DNA from 3 places in the Paenibacillus sp. IHB B 3084 genome. Region 2 is predicted to be linked to each of the others. Evidence: riboswitches for the same ligand, from Rfam matches in the RefSeq annotation. Region 2 holds a riboswitch; each other region holds the start of a gene.
The links. Region 2 has a riboswitch for thiamine pyrophosphate ahead of ASL14_RS26590 (thiamine phosphate synthase). Riboswitches for the same ligand answer to the same signal wherever they lie in the genome.
Positions count from the first base shown of each region.

Region 1: linked by a shared signal. The riboswitch ahead of thiM (hydroxyethylthiazole kinase) and the one ahead of ASL14_RS26590 (thiamine phosphate synthase) in region 2 are both predicted to bind thiamine pyrophosphate.
Region 3: linked by a shared signal. The riboswitch ahead of thiC (phosphomethylpyrimidine synthase ThiC) and the one ahead of ASL14_RS26590 (thiamine phosphate synthase) in region 2 are both predicted to bind thiamine pyrophosphate.

Region 1 covers NZ_CP013203.1:5,233,941-5,238,907, reverse strand. Annotated here, with positions in the region: gene ASL14_RS28525 (hypothetical protein) at 1-107, opposite strand, end outside; gene ASL14_RS24515 (DUF421 domain-containing protein) at 476-1,057, opposite strand; gene thiM (hydroxyethylthiazole kinase) at 1,158-1,976, opposite strand; TPP riboswitch at 2,030-2,139, opposite strand; gene ASL14_RS24505 (hypothetical protein) at 2,214-2,441, shown strand; gene ASL14_RS24500 (right-handed parallel beta-helix repeat-containing protein) at 2,609-3,385, shown strand; gene ASL14_RS24495 (metal-sensitive transcriptional regulator) at 3,429-3,695, opposite strand; partial or broken gene ASL14_RS29690 (DsrE/DsrF/DrsH-like family protein) at 3,772-4,071, opposite strand; partial or broken gene ASL14_RS24480 (SDR family NAD(P)-dependent oxidoreductase) at 4,760-4,967, opposite strand, start outside.
Region 2 covers NZ_CP013206.1:52,869-57,835, reverse strand. Annotated here, with positions in the region: partial or broken gene abc-f (ribosomal protection-like ABC-F family protein) at 1-1,137, shown strand, start outside; TPP riboswitch at 1,225-1,333, shown strand; partial or broken gene ASL14_RS26590 (thiamine phosphate synthase) at 1,631-2,229, shown strand; partial or broken gene thiO (glycine oxidase ThiO) at 2,285-3,441, shown strand; gene thiS (sulfur carrier protein ThiS) at 3,438-3,641, shown strand; gene ASL14_RS26575 (thiazole synthase) at 3,644-4,411, shown strand; gene ASL14_RS26570 (ThiF family adenylyltransferase) at 4,408-4,967, shown strand, end outside.
Region 3 covers NZ_CP013203.1:1,780,000-1,784,966, forward strand. Annotated here, with positions in the region: gene thiC (phosphomethylpyrimidine synthase ThiC) at 1-1,427, opposite strand, end outside; TPP riboswitch at 1,609-1,721, opposite strand; gene ASL14_RS08335 (IclR family transcriptional regulator) at 1,875-2,618, opposite strand; gene ASL14_RS08340 (alpha/beta hydrolase) at 2,918-3,955, shown strand; partial or broken gene ASL14_RS08345 (Fe-Mn family superoxide dismutase) at 4,211-4,967, shown strand, end outside.

The DNA of each region.
Region 1 (4,967 bases), on a different replicon from region 2:
GCACTCGCCGCTACATCCGTTCCCCCCAAGATGCCATATCCCGTATTCAAAATCAGAGTAACCGTTGCGAACGGAGCCATCCATTGGCGCAATCCCTTCTTTTTCATGATCTGTGCACTCCTTGATAACAATATGTATTTGTCAAACCAGTTGGTAAGATTACAAAATCCTCCTATTGTAATCCAGCCTTGTCAGCCTAGCATAAGCAATAGACGTTCATTTAAATGTTATCGGAATATTTAAAGGAAATGTTTAGGCTAATAGTACAAGCTCTTTCCCCAAGCCAAGAACTGGACTTGTATACATAAAAAAAGCCGCGCTGAGCGCGGATACTAAAAGATAATTTATGCCTGGTCCAACCTGGTCTAATTAGGTTTTCTCTCCCATCGGAACAATGTACAGTGTTCCATCCTCGCTATACTCCGCATAGGCGATCTCGTCGATATCACCATATCCTTGCTCTCGGACCTTTGCTTTAATCTGCTCTATCGATTTTCTTGCCCCTCATGGATTCGTTCAGCAGCTTTCCTTTATCGATGACCGTAACGGAAAAGAAATCAGGCTGCACACCTATCCCCATATCCTGAGCGGTTGGCGGCTCGTATTCGGGTTTGCGCATGACTGATAGTGAGCCGTTCGTTTCCAACGTGGCGTACCTGACCTCACGAAGAGAAAAAATATTTTGCTGCCGAAGCATGGAAAGTAACTGTGTATACTCAATATCGTATTTTTCTAGCATTTCTTGATTAACCTTGCCTTTATCGATGAGCAGCACAGTCCGGCCCTCCGCCATATATCCAAATCTTACAAAATGGGTCGTTGCCTTCTCAAAAAAGTAGGACAGCGCGCACCACAGTGCCAAAGCAAACAAAAGCTGCCCAATGCTCACCTTATCGTCGTATAGTGTATTCCCCATAATTTCGCTTAAAACCAATGACGTTAAAAAATCGAGCGGTGTTAACTGACTGAGGGTTTTCCGCCCTGTAATAAAAGCAATAATCCACAAACCAAAAAAGCTGATGATCAATTTGACACTAATCGTGACGAATACCTCCATACATACACCTCCCGGCAAGAAGTTATTTCTCCTTACGGGTTATTACACCTGTCCATTTCTATATAAACAGTAGTTCATTTCACCTTCTATCCTCTTGTGTTCAGAATATCCGCTCTAATGCGCGCACCCTACCGTACTGGCGCACATCTTCCGGCGTTACCGCGAACAGCATATTAAGTAGCTCGATCTGAAAGCTTCCTGGTCCTTCCCCACCTTTTCGTTCTGCTGCCATTTCAGCAGCAACGCCATATACGGCAAGTGCTGCCATGCCAGCAGTAAGTCTGTCGTTTTCGACAGCAGCGAAAGCGCCAAGCACCGAAGTTAATAGGCAACCAGCTCCCGTAACTTTGGTAAGCATGCTATGGCCGTTCTCAATGATCCACCCTATACGGCCGTCGGTAATGACGTCTTCTTTGCCGGTGATTGCAACAATTGTATTCAGTTGATGGGCTGCTTTGACTGCAAGTTGTGAAATATTCAAATTGCCTGTTTCTCCAGCATCGACACCTTTAATTTGTATGTCTTCGCCAATGATTTGTGCAATTTCAGCAGCGTTACCGCGAACAATATCCACCTTGACCCGATCCAGAATCCGGAGAGCGGAGGCTGTGCGGAATGGGGTCGCTCCCGCGCCCACGGGATCTAACAGCACAGGTACCCCATGTTCATTAGCCGATAAACCAGCCATAATCATGGACTCTACAAGTTCTTCATTTAACGTACCAATGTTAAGTACAAGCGCCCCCGCAATTCGGGCCATATCTGCGACTTCCTCTTTGGCGTATGCCATAACTGGTGAAGCGCCGAGCGCGAGCAGTCCGTTTGCCGTAAAATTGGTGACGACCACATTGGTTATATTGTGAACGAGCGGATTCGTATCCCGCATATTTTGTAGTAACAAAGCCATTTGATCTAACATAAAAAAACCAACCCTCTTTCTTCAGGAACCTGTGAAAGACTGTTGGCCTATACATATGTATACACTTCTATCCCTACGCTGGCATTATCCAACAGGTTCACACGGTCTACGACGGCTTAGTCGTACTCTCAGCTTGCTTCCACAGGCTCCCGTTATATTTTTTTCTAATGTTACGGGTTCGTCATACAAAAATCAACAGATATTTTGATCATGTAAAAAACGTTTGGAGGTTTGCTTTTGGACCCATCTATTGCTTCTTCCCCGTCTGCTGTTGTAGCCGCTGATGGCTCGGGTGACTATCTTTCTCTAATTGAAGCTTTAGCATCCAATGAAACAAATATTTTAATAAAAAACGGTATTTACAATGTTTCTACTACTATATTGATCCAAAACCACACTACAAAATACAGGGTGAATCCATTGAACAAACGATACTTCGCCAAGCCGATCCTTCAAAGGATTTAATCAAAATAAACGCCGATGATGTTTCGATTACCCGCTTAACCCTGGATACGTTCACTCACTCTGCTCAAGCAGCTCTTGTTGTTGCATCCTCTAACCGTACCCGCATTGAAGGAAATAAGATTTTAGGTGCTGCAAGTATTTTTGCCGTATACTTTGCGGGTCCACAGGTGACGCCAGGTGCAGATACGATTGCAGCAGTAGAAGAAAATCATCTCGATAATGAAAATGTGTTTGAAAATAACACCTTATATTCTGATTTTATAGGGGATGGCCTATCCTTTTCTCTTCAGAAAAATGGTAAGGTGCGCAATAACAATGTATTTGGCTCCATGATCTCTTTTTATATGTGTCGTGATTCCGAAGTATGGGGCAATCTCATTAAGGATTCTCCTCTCTCAGGTATCTCTTATTCATTGCCCGCTTATAACAACCGCATTGAAAGGAACATCATCCTTCGTTCAATCAATTCAGGGATTCGCGTTTCACGTAATTTAGAGCACCCAATTTCATTAGGCAGTCGATACCATGGATTAGAGATTATGTACAATAAGATTTGGGATACCCGCTTTTTTGGCATTGAACTGGATCAGCTTTCTAACCATATTAACGTGATGTTCAACACGATTGATCATCCTGATTTCTCGGGCATCCAGGTTTTGCGATGTTCTAAAATCAATATTTCCAATAATATCATTTCTAATTTTGGAGCCTGGAAAGGTCGTGGTAAAATTCGTGATTGGACGAGTGATTCGAACGGGATTTATCTGGAAACGGATGTTCAACAATCCAGTATTTATTTAAATGAAATCATATCCAAGGGAAATGGGGATTTTGGTATTCGGGTTACGAAAGAAACCTCTCACAATCGAGTGTATTTTAATCGAGTTTTAGGGACTTATGTTCAGCATCCCTTATGGATTGAGGGCAATAATTTCGGGAAATAATATTGTCCTACCCATTCTGAGGTTCAAGTCGGACTACAGCTCCTTAACGACTTTTTACGAGAAGCTGGATCGCTTCCTTAACAAGTTTATCTGTATCTCCACCAGCCTCTTGTTCTTCCGATATACAACGTTGCAGATTCTCTGCCACGATCTGGGCAATCGCTTTATCGGATGCGTTGCGTACGGCGGATAACTGGCTTACTACGTCCTTACAGGATTGTCCTTCATCCATTAAACGAAGCACCCCACGCACCTGACCCTCAATTCTTCTCAGGCGTGTTTTCAGCTCATCACTATAATTGTAATCCATCAGGTATACACTCCTTTTTGATTTAATCATATACATGTATAGGTATATTATAAACCAAAAAAATAATAAGGACATCCTAAATGAATAGATTTACCTTACCCTGCGAAGCATCCCCCAGGTAGGCAGCTACTCCGGCATATTCCAAACCGTCCATCAGCTCTTCCTGTTGTAGTCCTAGCAGATCCATGGTCATGGTGCAGGCCACCAGCTTGATCCCCTGCTCTTGCGCCAGCTCGATAAGCTGCGGAAGGGAAAGCGCATTATGCTTTTTCATGACATGCTTGATCATCTGTGGGCCGAGTCCTGCAAAATTCATTTTGGACAATGCAAGCTTTTGGGGTCCACGCGGCATCATCCAGCCAAATTTGGAGCCTAGAGGTGCGCCGATCAAACTTCCCAATACCGTAAAAACAGTTACGATAACCGGAATTTGACCCGTTGATATTTTGCCAATGACACCGCCAATGGCGGAAATGAACACAATAGCGAATGAGGATGCGATGGTCGTTCGGGTAGGAATCTTGAGCACGGTTAACATAAATACTCCCGCTAATGAAGCAAAGAAGACCTGAAACATGCTAATCGTGGACACTTCTTGTGCTGAAAAATGTGCTATGCCCAAGCCAGCCGGGACAAAAAGTAATAACGGATAATTGATAATGGCTCCGCCGATACCCAGCAAACCGGAAAAGAATGATCCGATCAGACCCAGAAGCACCATGACTCCATACAGGAGAATATCCATCATACCCCCACTTTAGTTGTCATGTACGGCACAGCGGTTAGGTCCCATTTCCATGTCTCGCTGTTCTTCTTCCGCAGGTGTTATTTCTTCCATGTTGGTCTGCCGAATTTCTTGATAGGCGTTAGGGTGTTCTGGTAAGTTAGCAGTTACTCTATTTCTGAATTCAGTCTCACTTTGCAGGTTTAAACCCGGATTCGTCTGGTAAAGCTCTGCTAAGCGTGCGTGAACTTTACCGCCTTCACTCAGCTCCGTGATGCTGCCATCGCGGCTTTCATAGCTTGGAAGTATATTTTCTGATAAAGCCCCATCATAGATTTTTTTATTGACGTTTTTTCAATGCGAGTATTGTATCCGTTATGCCTTTTTCAAAAGGGGTCTTGGGTATAGGGCCTACAACACGCTCGTATTTGCTACCATCCAGCACAACAGGTGTTTGGGTCAGATATAGCATCTCTACGATTTCACGAATCACGGGATCAAATAATCCGATCAGACGAAGTGCGGTTTTTCGCAGTGGAAAGACGGGT
Region 2 (4,967 bases):
GTGAAAGTTGAAGAAATGGCGAATGGATTGGGCCTTTCCGCGATAGGACTGGATCGGGATGTTTCCGCACTTAGCGGTGGACAACGGACCAAGGTGCTCCTTGCCAAGCTGCTGCTGGAAAAGCCGAATGTGCTGCTGCTGGATGAGCCTACCAACTATTTGGATGTAGAGCATATTGAATGGCTTACACGTTATCTGAAGGATTATCCATATGCATTTATTCTTATTTCTCATGATACTGAGTTTATGAATCAGGTCGTTAATGTCATCTATCATCTTGAATTTGCCAAAATGACCCGTTATTCAGCCAACTATGAAAAGTTCCTTGAAATGGCGGACCTGAACAAAAGCCAGCATATTGAAGCTTATGAGAAGCAGCAGGATTTTATTAAGAAACAGGAAGATTTCATTCAACGCAATAAGGCTCGCGCCTCTACGTCAGGTCGGGCGAAGAGTCGTGAGAAGCAGCTTGATCGAATCGAGCGCATCGATAAACCGGAAGAAGCGGCTAAGCCAACATTCCAATTTAAAGAAGCACGTGCGAGTGGGAAAACGGTATTTGAGGGTATTGATTTTGAAATTGGCTACACCCATGCCCTGTTGCCTAAAATGTCCATGACGATTGAACGTGGCGATAAAATTGCGATTGTGGGCTACAATGGTGTCGGTAAATCGACATTGCTCAAAACCATTCTGGGAAAAATTCCGCCGATCAGCGGCAAGACCTATCAAGGGGATTTCTTGCAGCCAGCTTATTTTGAGCAAGAAGTACGCGCAGAGAAAGTTACACCGATTGAGGATGTGTGGAATGAATTCCCGCACTTGAACCAGCATGAGGTACGGGCGCATTTGGCGCGTTGCGGTTTGAAAAATGAGCATATCACCCGTCCGCTATCCGCGCTCAGTGGTGGTGAGCAGGCCAAAGTCCGCCTATGCAAATTGCTAATGCGGGAAAGCAATTGGGTGCTTTTCGATGAGCCTACTAATCACTTGGACATCAAAGCGAAGGATGAGCTGAAACGTGCCTTGAAGGAATACAAAGGAACGGTATTGCTCGTATCTCACGAACCGGACTTTTACGAGGATTGGGTAACCAAAACGTGGAATGTGGAAGAATGGTCAAGTAAAGTCAACTAATATCCAGTTCTGTAGCAAGCTTCACAAGAAGCGGGGTTTGCAGGATTAGGAAAATATGCTAAGCTATCTTTAGCTGATACAATAAAATAGTTACACTAGGGGAGCCGCCCATGCGGCTGAGACGGAATAAACGGATTTCGGACCCTTTGCACCTGATCTGGGTTATGCCAGCGTAGGGAAGTGAGCGCCGTACAAACGAGGTAACGAAAATCATTACTTTGTTTGTTCGTGGGACGATATACGTATACGGATATGATGGTCCGTTCGGTTATTGGACGTACGTTAAACCACTTCCTTTGGGAAGTGGTTTTTTTGCGTTTTCGTTCGTGTTCATATGTTCGTATTCATATATCGTACCCCTTCATTTTTTTGCTGGTAAACGTGGCTAGTCCATACCGTATAGCACGATATGAGACTGTAAAGATACAGGGTCAGCTTACAACCATTTAGTCCATTGTGAGGTGAGAATGAGATCGAATTGCACGTAATTACGATGGAAGGCGATTCCAGTGCACATGCACATACTGCCCAAGTGGCTGCTGCTATTCATCCGTATGTTCATTATGTACACGTGCGCTTGAAGCAGAAGGGCGCATCTGAATTGCTTGCTTTAACCCGCAGTATGGTGAATCGAGGAGTTCCTTTACAGCAAATTGCAGTAAATGACCGAGTGGATGTTGCTTTGCTTACCTCCGTTGGAGCTATCCAGCTACCGGCTAACGGATTACCTGTTGAGGATGTCAAAAGTATACTTCCAGAGGGTACGCACTGCGGGGTGTCGGTGCATTCTTTGGAGGAGGCACAGGCTGCCGAACAGGCAGGAGCGGATTATGTATTCTATGGTCATGTGTATGAGACTCACTGCAAGCCGGGGGTCACTCCGCGAGGTATAGTACAGCTTGAGCGCATATGCAGGCTGCTGAGCATCCCTGTAATTGCTCTAGGCGGCATACAACCACGCCATATTCACGAGCTGTATACTGTGGGTGCAAGCGGAATTGCGGTGATGTCTGGCATCTGGGAGGCTGAGTCCCCGTTGCGGCTGCGATGGCGTACAAGCGAATGGCGGATCGGGTAGTGCACAGCCTGTAGTGGTGAAACGAAAGTAGGAGATCGCTGCAAGCAGAATCGTTAGTGGAGAGGAGAGATGGAACATATGCCAGAGATAAAAACAGAGGCACAAGCTATTGGACACGCTGAATGCTTGGTGATTGGTGGAGGTGTCATCGGTAGCTCCATTGCTTATCATGTGGCCAAGGAGGGTCGCAGTACGATATTGGTGGAACGATTCATTCCGGGCGGGGGAGCCTCAGGGGCTGCGGTAGGGATGCTGGCAGCAGAGAGTGAAGAATTCACCGACCCGGAGTTGGCACAGTTCGCCCGCACAAGCCGGGATGCATTTCCCGAGCTGGTTCGTGACCTGGAGCGTTTGTCTGGTGTTTCGGTGGAATTCCGTACAGAAGGATTTGTGACTCCCTTCCGTTCGGAAGCAGAGGGGCAAAAACGCTGGAATGCGGCTATTGCGCGAGAGGGTGATCATCCTGTGTGGTGGGATGCCAGAGAATTGGCCCGCCGAATTCCAGGTTTGGATGGTCAAGTGATCGGGGCTATATACCGATCAAAGGAGACACAGATTTCTCCTGCCCAGCTTTGTCGTGCTTATACGGGGCAGCTGTCGAACTGGGAGCAGCAATATGCTCTGGTACACAGGCGGAGCAACTCGTAGTACAGAATGGGCGAGTTTGTGGCGTACAAACAGACAGTGGTTTTTTTTACTGCGAACAGGTCATTATTGCTGGAGGCTTGGATAGTATGAGACTGCTGGAGCAGGTTGGTTTTGAATATCCGCTTAATCCGGTCAAGGGTGAGGCTGTTGCAGTCTCCTTGAAGGATCATCCATTGGAATATACCATTTACGCCGATGATATTTACCTGGTGCCCAAGCGGAATAACGAGCTTTGGATTGGGGCGACGAGTCTGCCACATCTGTATGACAAAGAGGTCACCATTGGAAGCCTGGAGGGGCTGCTGGCCCGTGCTTCTGCCTGGCTGCCTCGCGTCCATGAAGCTTCTTTTATACGCACTTGGGCAGGCTTGCGTCCGCAGGCAGCGGCGGGGCGTCCTTGTATTGGAGCTGTTCCCGGCGTGGACGGAGTATATACTGCGGTCGGACACTACCGGAACGGTGTGCTGCTGAGCGAAGCTACCGGGCGTGCGATTGCAGCGCTGTTAAAAGGGGCTGGTGTGGCTGAGCTTGGAATAAGCAGCTTTTCTCCTGAACGTATAAAGGAGGCGAGCAAATGAAGCTGACGATTAACGGTCAGAACATGACCTTTTCCAATCGGATCATTCATGTGGATCAACTGCTGAAAGAGCTGGATTTGAAAGTGAAAACTGTAGTGGTGGAGCTGAATCGTCACATATTGACTCGTGAAGATCATGATGAAGCGGTACTGAAGGATGGAGATAGCTTGGAAATTGTACATTTTGTGGGAGGCGGTTAATCATGTTAACGATTGGCAAAGCATCTTTTACGTCAAGGCTGCTATTGGGTACAGGAAAATTCCCCGATCTGGATATTCAATCCAAAGCTGTGGAAGCTGCGGAGACCGAAATATTGACGTTTGCCGTGCGGAGATTAAATTTGGAGGAACGGGATAAGCAACATTTTCTGGATACGCTGGATTTGAGTTGTTATACGTTGCTGCCTAATACGGCAGGAGCGACGACAGCGGATGAGGCAGTGCGTATCGCTCAGCTGGCGAGAGCCTCAGGTCTGTGCGATATGATTAAGGTGGAGGTCATTGGGGATAGCAAGACCTTGCTTCCTGATCCTTTTGAAACGCTCAAGGCCAGCGAAAAACTGCTGGAGGAAGGTTTTATCGTGCTGCCTTACATATCGGATGACGTGATTCTTGCCAAAAGGCTGCAAAAGCTTGGTGTACATGCCGTTATGCCTGGAGCTTCCCCCATTGGTACCGGACGCGGCTTGCTAAACCCGTTCTCATTGGAGCTCATTATTGAACAAGCGGAGGTTCCAGTTATCGTCGATGCCGGTATTCGCTCACCTGGAGATGCAGCAATGGCGATGCAACTGGGGGCAGATGCCGTGCTGTTGAATACAGCTGTCTCAGGAGCTCAGGACCCTGTAAAAATGGCTGAAGCGATGAAGCTGGCTGTTCGCGCGGGCAGATACGGTTTTGAGGCGGGCATGATTCCTGTAAAACGTTATGCCTCGGCAAGCAGCCCGACAGAAGGCTTGGTTCAGGCATGAAGGCGACTGAAAAAACTGGTGTGCAAGTACAACAAAATGATCGTTATTCCAGACAGGAAAGATTCGCCCCTTTCGGGCCGGAAGGACAACGTCATCTGGCTTCATCCCACGTACTGATCATAGGTGCTGGAGCGCTGGGTACCGGGATTGCGGAAACGCTCGTTCGTGGAGGCGTAGGCACTGTGACCATTGCAGACCGGGATTATGTGGAATGGAGTAACTTGCAGCGCCAGCAGCTTTTTCAGGAGAGTGACGCCGCAGAGAGGTGCCCCAAAGCAGTAGCTGCCCAGCGAAGACTAAAGGAAATCAATTCGGAAACGATCATACATGCACATGTACTGGATGTTGGGGTAGAGGAATTGGAAGAGCTGATTCAGGGAGTGGACCTCATTATGGATGCCACCGACAACTTTGATACCCGGCTACTTATGAACGATATGGCACAAAAGCATCGCATTCCTTGGATTTATGGGGGATGTGTTGGCAGCTATGGTGTAACCTATACCATTTTACCAGGGAAAACGCCTTGTCTTCATTGTCTGCTTGGAGCTGTACC
Region 3 (4,967 bases), on a different replicon from region 2:
TCATCCTTGTTCGGCAGACCCAAATGCTCCTTCGGCGTAACATAGCACAGCATGGACGTCCCGAACCAACCAATCATCGCTGCCCCGATCGCCGAGGTAATATGATCATAGCCAGGTGCAATATCCGTCGTGAGCGGTCCCAGTGTATAAAAGGGAGCTTCCTTGCAAATCTCCATTTGCAGGTCCACATTCTCCTTGATTTTGTGCATCGGGACATGTCCCGGCCCTTCAATCATAACCTGAACATCATGCTTCCAGGCAATTTGCGTTAACTCGCCCAACGTATCCAGCTCAGCAAACTGTGCTTCATCATTCGCATCATAGATACTGCCTGGACGTAGACCGTCTCCGAGGGAAAAGGCCACATCGTAGGCTTTCATAATTTCGCATATTTCTTCAAAATGTGTGTACAAAAAGTTCTCCCGATGGTGCGCAAGACACCAAGCCGCCATGATCGACCCTCCACGGGACACAATTCCCGTCATTCTGCTTGCCGTCAACGGAATATACCGCAGCAGCACGCCCGCATGAATTGTAAAATAGTCCACGCCCTGCTCCGCCTGCTCAATCAGCGTGTCACGATACAGCTCCCATGTTAGCGCCTCTGCTTCGCCGTTCACCTTTTCAAGCGCCTGATACAGCGGTACAGTCCCAATCGGCACAGGGGAGTTACGGATGATCCATTCACGCGTCGTATGGATATTACGGCCTGTGGACAGGTCCATGACCGTATCCGAGCCCCAGCGTACAGCCCAGGTCATTTTCTCCACTTCTTCCTCGATGGAGGACGTAACCGCAGAATTACCAATGTTCGCATTAATCTTCACGTGAAAATGACGACCAATCACCATCGGCTCACTTTCCGGGTGATTGATATTTGAAGGCAAAATAGCTCGTCCTGCCGCCAACTCCTGCCGCACAAACTCAGGCTCCACCCCTTCGCGGATGGCCGCAAATTCCATTTCGGGCGTAATGATCCCTTGCCGCGCATAATGCATTTGCGTTACACTACGCCCTTGCCGCGCACGGAGCGGAAGGTTGGTGACGCCGGGAAATTCAGCCGTCTCCCGTTTGGAGCCGGGCTTCAACCCGTTATCCTCCGGCTTGACGGCGCGCCCCTCGTAAACCTCCACATCACCCCGTTCCAGTGCCCAGGCTCGCCGTAATGGAGGCAACCCCTTACGGATATCGACCTGATAGGCTTCATCGGTCATGGGACCGCTCGTATCGTACACACGCAACGGCTCATGATGCTCCGTGCCCTGCGGCGTATGTGTGGGATGCAGGGCGATTTCACGCTCCGGTACGGCAATGTCCGGCCGCGAGCCTTGAATATATACCTTGCGGCTCCCTGGAAAGGGCTTCACCCCTCCTGTCTGTTCATCCACTGCGTTCCCTACTGTTCCTTCTGTTTCTGTCGGTTTCATTGTCCATTCCTCCCGTTTCGATGAAATGACACACCGATCCGGAACCATCCCCAGGCTGGCTATCTATGCAAAAAAGCCGGTTCCCCAGGGAACCGGCTAATCTAACGAACAGCTATGCAGACGGCTACGCACGCGGAAACATACTCCGATGCATTGCCGTAGACAGCGGCTACGTATACATTTCAATGGCCGATTACTTCCCTACGCTGGTATGATCCAGATCAGGTGCAAAGGGTTCGGAATCTAGTGCAATTCCATCTCAGCCCGGTATTACAGGCTCCCCCAGTAACTGTGATAATTCTATTCGCATGAGGCGGCTATAATTGACAACCCGCCATCCCCATCAGATTACTTCAAATTTACGGCTTTGGCAACCCTTCTCTGGTCCCTTTTTCCAAGATCTCCTGCATCATTCACTTAGATTGCCCCGGTTCCTCTCAATCCTTGCTACGGAAGCATAAGCCCCATTTCTTTTGCCGCCTCAATCAAAATCGGTGCAAAATCATGCAGCGTCTCGGGCGCTAGTCGGCTGACCGGACCAGATACAGATAAGGCCGCAGCGACCTGTCCCTTCCGATTCACGATAGGCGCAGCCACAGCAGCAGCGCCCGGCTCCCGTTCCTCATAGCTGGTCGCGTAGCCCTTCTCACGAATATCCTGCAATTGAGCCTTATAGACCTCCGGGTCTACCGAGGGCGGCCATTCATCCCCGCTTAGAAGGGCTTCCAGCTCCTGCGGCGGCATAAAGGCCGCCAGCACCTTGCTGGAGGCTCCTACAGCCAGCGGCATGCTTGCACCCACTGGCGCAACGCGGCGGATCGCCTGATTGCTCTGCACGGCCTGAATGCGGATACGCATGCTGCCATCGCGCAGGTATAGGCTGACCGTTTCACCCAGACGGTCACGCAATCCTTCCATCGCTGGCTGTAATAGGATCGCCGGCTCGTCGCTTTGCGACAGATGGGTGGACAGCTCCCATATCCGGATGCCGAGCCGGTATTTTTCCGTTGCGGGATTCCGAACGACAAAGCCCCGATCCTCCAGCGTGGTCAGCAGCCGATGAACGGTACTTTTATGTAAACCAATTTTGGAAGCAATCTCTGTTAGACCCAGATCGGAATCTCCGGTAAAACACATCAGTATATCAAGCGCACGCTCCACGGCGCGAACCGTTAATTTACGGTCTTCCATTGTGAACCGCTCCTCTTTGTTCCATATTCGTTTCACACCATGAAACATGGTTACATAAATTATATAGAATAGTCGCGGCTACTGTAAACCAATGTTTTTATGACAGCCATATTACAGAACGAGAACAAACATCGACAAATCTTTGCATCATTTTTACTTTTCCGGTTCAGCCGTTGACTTTGGATAACACGCATCATACGATAATAGGTATCTATACGGACATAAACTATCATTTTCAAGTGGAATTGTACCTAGAATTCTATGAAACGAAGTTCATTTTTATAGAAGGAGGCTCTTACATGATTTCGACATCCCAGCGCAGCTCTCAGCTACAGCATGCTGTCCAGGAGCCGTCCACCCCACTGATCAACCCCCGGCTGCTGCGGATCAAGCATGTTGTCATTGCCTTGCTGCTGTCGGTCGTATTTTTTCTGTTGTTTTGCTTTATTACCCTGCACGCCTATATCGCATGGGTACTGACGAATCCAACCGTCGCGCCACTGTACTCGAACCCGATGCAGGCCAAAGGCATGCCCTACGAGGAAGTCAGCTTCCCCGCCAAGGACGGCAGCCGGGTGGTGCAGGGCTGGTATATCCCGGCAGATCAATCGAAGAAAACGATTATTTTCAGCCACGGTTATGGGGCCAACCGCGAAGAAAGTTGGATTCCGATGTATGATCTGGCGCATTATGCCCACCGTTTGAATTTTAACGTTGTCATGTTCGATTACGGATTCGCATCACAAAATAGCAAAGCCGTCGCAACCGGAGGCAAAGCGGAATCCCAGCAGCTTCTCGGGGCCATCCAGCTTGCGAAGCAACGCGGCTCCTCGGAGATTATCGTATGGGGCTTCTCGATGGGGGCAGGGACCGCCCTTCAGGCGGGCCTGCAAACCAACGATGTGGACGCCATGATTTTGGACAGCACCTTCTTGCTGGAGCCGGATACGCTGTACCATAACATTCATAATCAAATTGATCTGCCTCGCCATCCGTCTCTGGAAATTCTGGAGCTGCTGTTTCCAGTCTTGAACGGTACCAGCCTGCATCAGATTCCATATCAAGAGGTCAAAGCGGAAAACTATCCGTTCCCGATCATGTTCGTGCATGGGACGCAGGATGAAAAAGCTCCTTACCCGATTGCGGAAAAGCTCGCTGCCAATCAAACCAACCCGCTTTCCAGTGTATGGATTGTCAAAAACGGGCTGCATGAGCTTATTTTCAGGGAGCATCCACGTGAGTATTTGCGGCGGGTATCGACGTTTTTAAGCGGTGTACAAGAGTTGGAGGACAAGAAAACTATCGCTAATGCCAGTAAACAAACGACTACGCAGTAATGGTTCTATTTTAGTAGCCATACTCCTTTCAACCTGGAGAAGCCCGTCTGTGGACACTTAACCCGTGCCGCAGCGTGGCTTCTTTTTTGCATCCAACTATGTATCCATTTGCCCCACATTACATATCGCGCCGGAGCCGGGGAGTTTGTAGACATATTCCCGATGAGACGGCGAATATACTGGGTACGTATGCATCCGGGTCAGGTTCTTGGGACCAGCCCGGATAGCCATAGTGGGATACGGGAGGTAAAAATGATGCTGAGTACTTACGGGTCTTTCCTGCCCTTGCGTGTACTGGAGGAAATCCGGCATTGGAAGCAGCAGGAAAGCTGGCATGTGGAAGTGATTAAGTCCGCTACAGAGGGCCTGGAGCCTGCCTACGTGCGGCTGCTGGATGACTGGAGGACAGTATTCGAACAGACGGAACGCACCGCTATAGAGCTGCTAGAAGAGCAGCGAAGCGCCCTCGATCCGGCAGATCAGGCGTGGCATCGTCAATGGGAGCAAACGTCGGCTGCTGCACAAGCACAAGCCAGGCAATCGGGGCAGTCGAGAGATTTGGGGCCAGGATCAGCGCCAGAAGCGTTACAATCAGCTAAGGCAACGGCAGAAGTGACATCAGATTCACAGCCTGTCTCACAAGAGCTGAATCGTCGTCTGGACGAATTGCTGCAAACCGCAAACCGCCAGTCACAGGAGTATGTACGGCAGCTCAGTCTGCTGACCGAGCACAGCCATGCGTTACGGCAGCAGCCGAAATCCACCGGAGTTGTGCTGCACGCAGCACATGAGAGTCAGTATTTCCTGATCTCCACCAATCCCTTTCAGGAGCCCGGCTCCATTGCGCGGGCCAGTGCATTGTATCATGTGGCGGCAGAAGGTGAGAATTACCCCGAGAATGCGCTGCGAGAGCGTCAGACAGGACAGACAGGCGGTTCGAGATGGGAAGGCCCGTGGGCGAATAAAGTCAAAGGCGTTCAATCCAACCAGAAAGAGCCTTCTGCTACGGAAA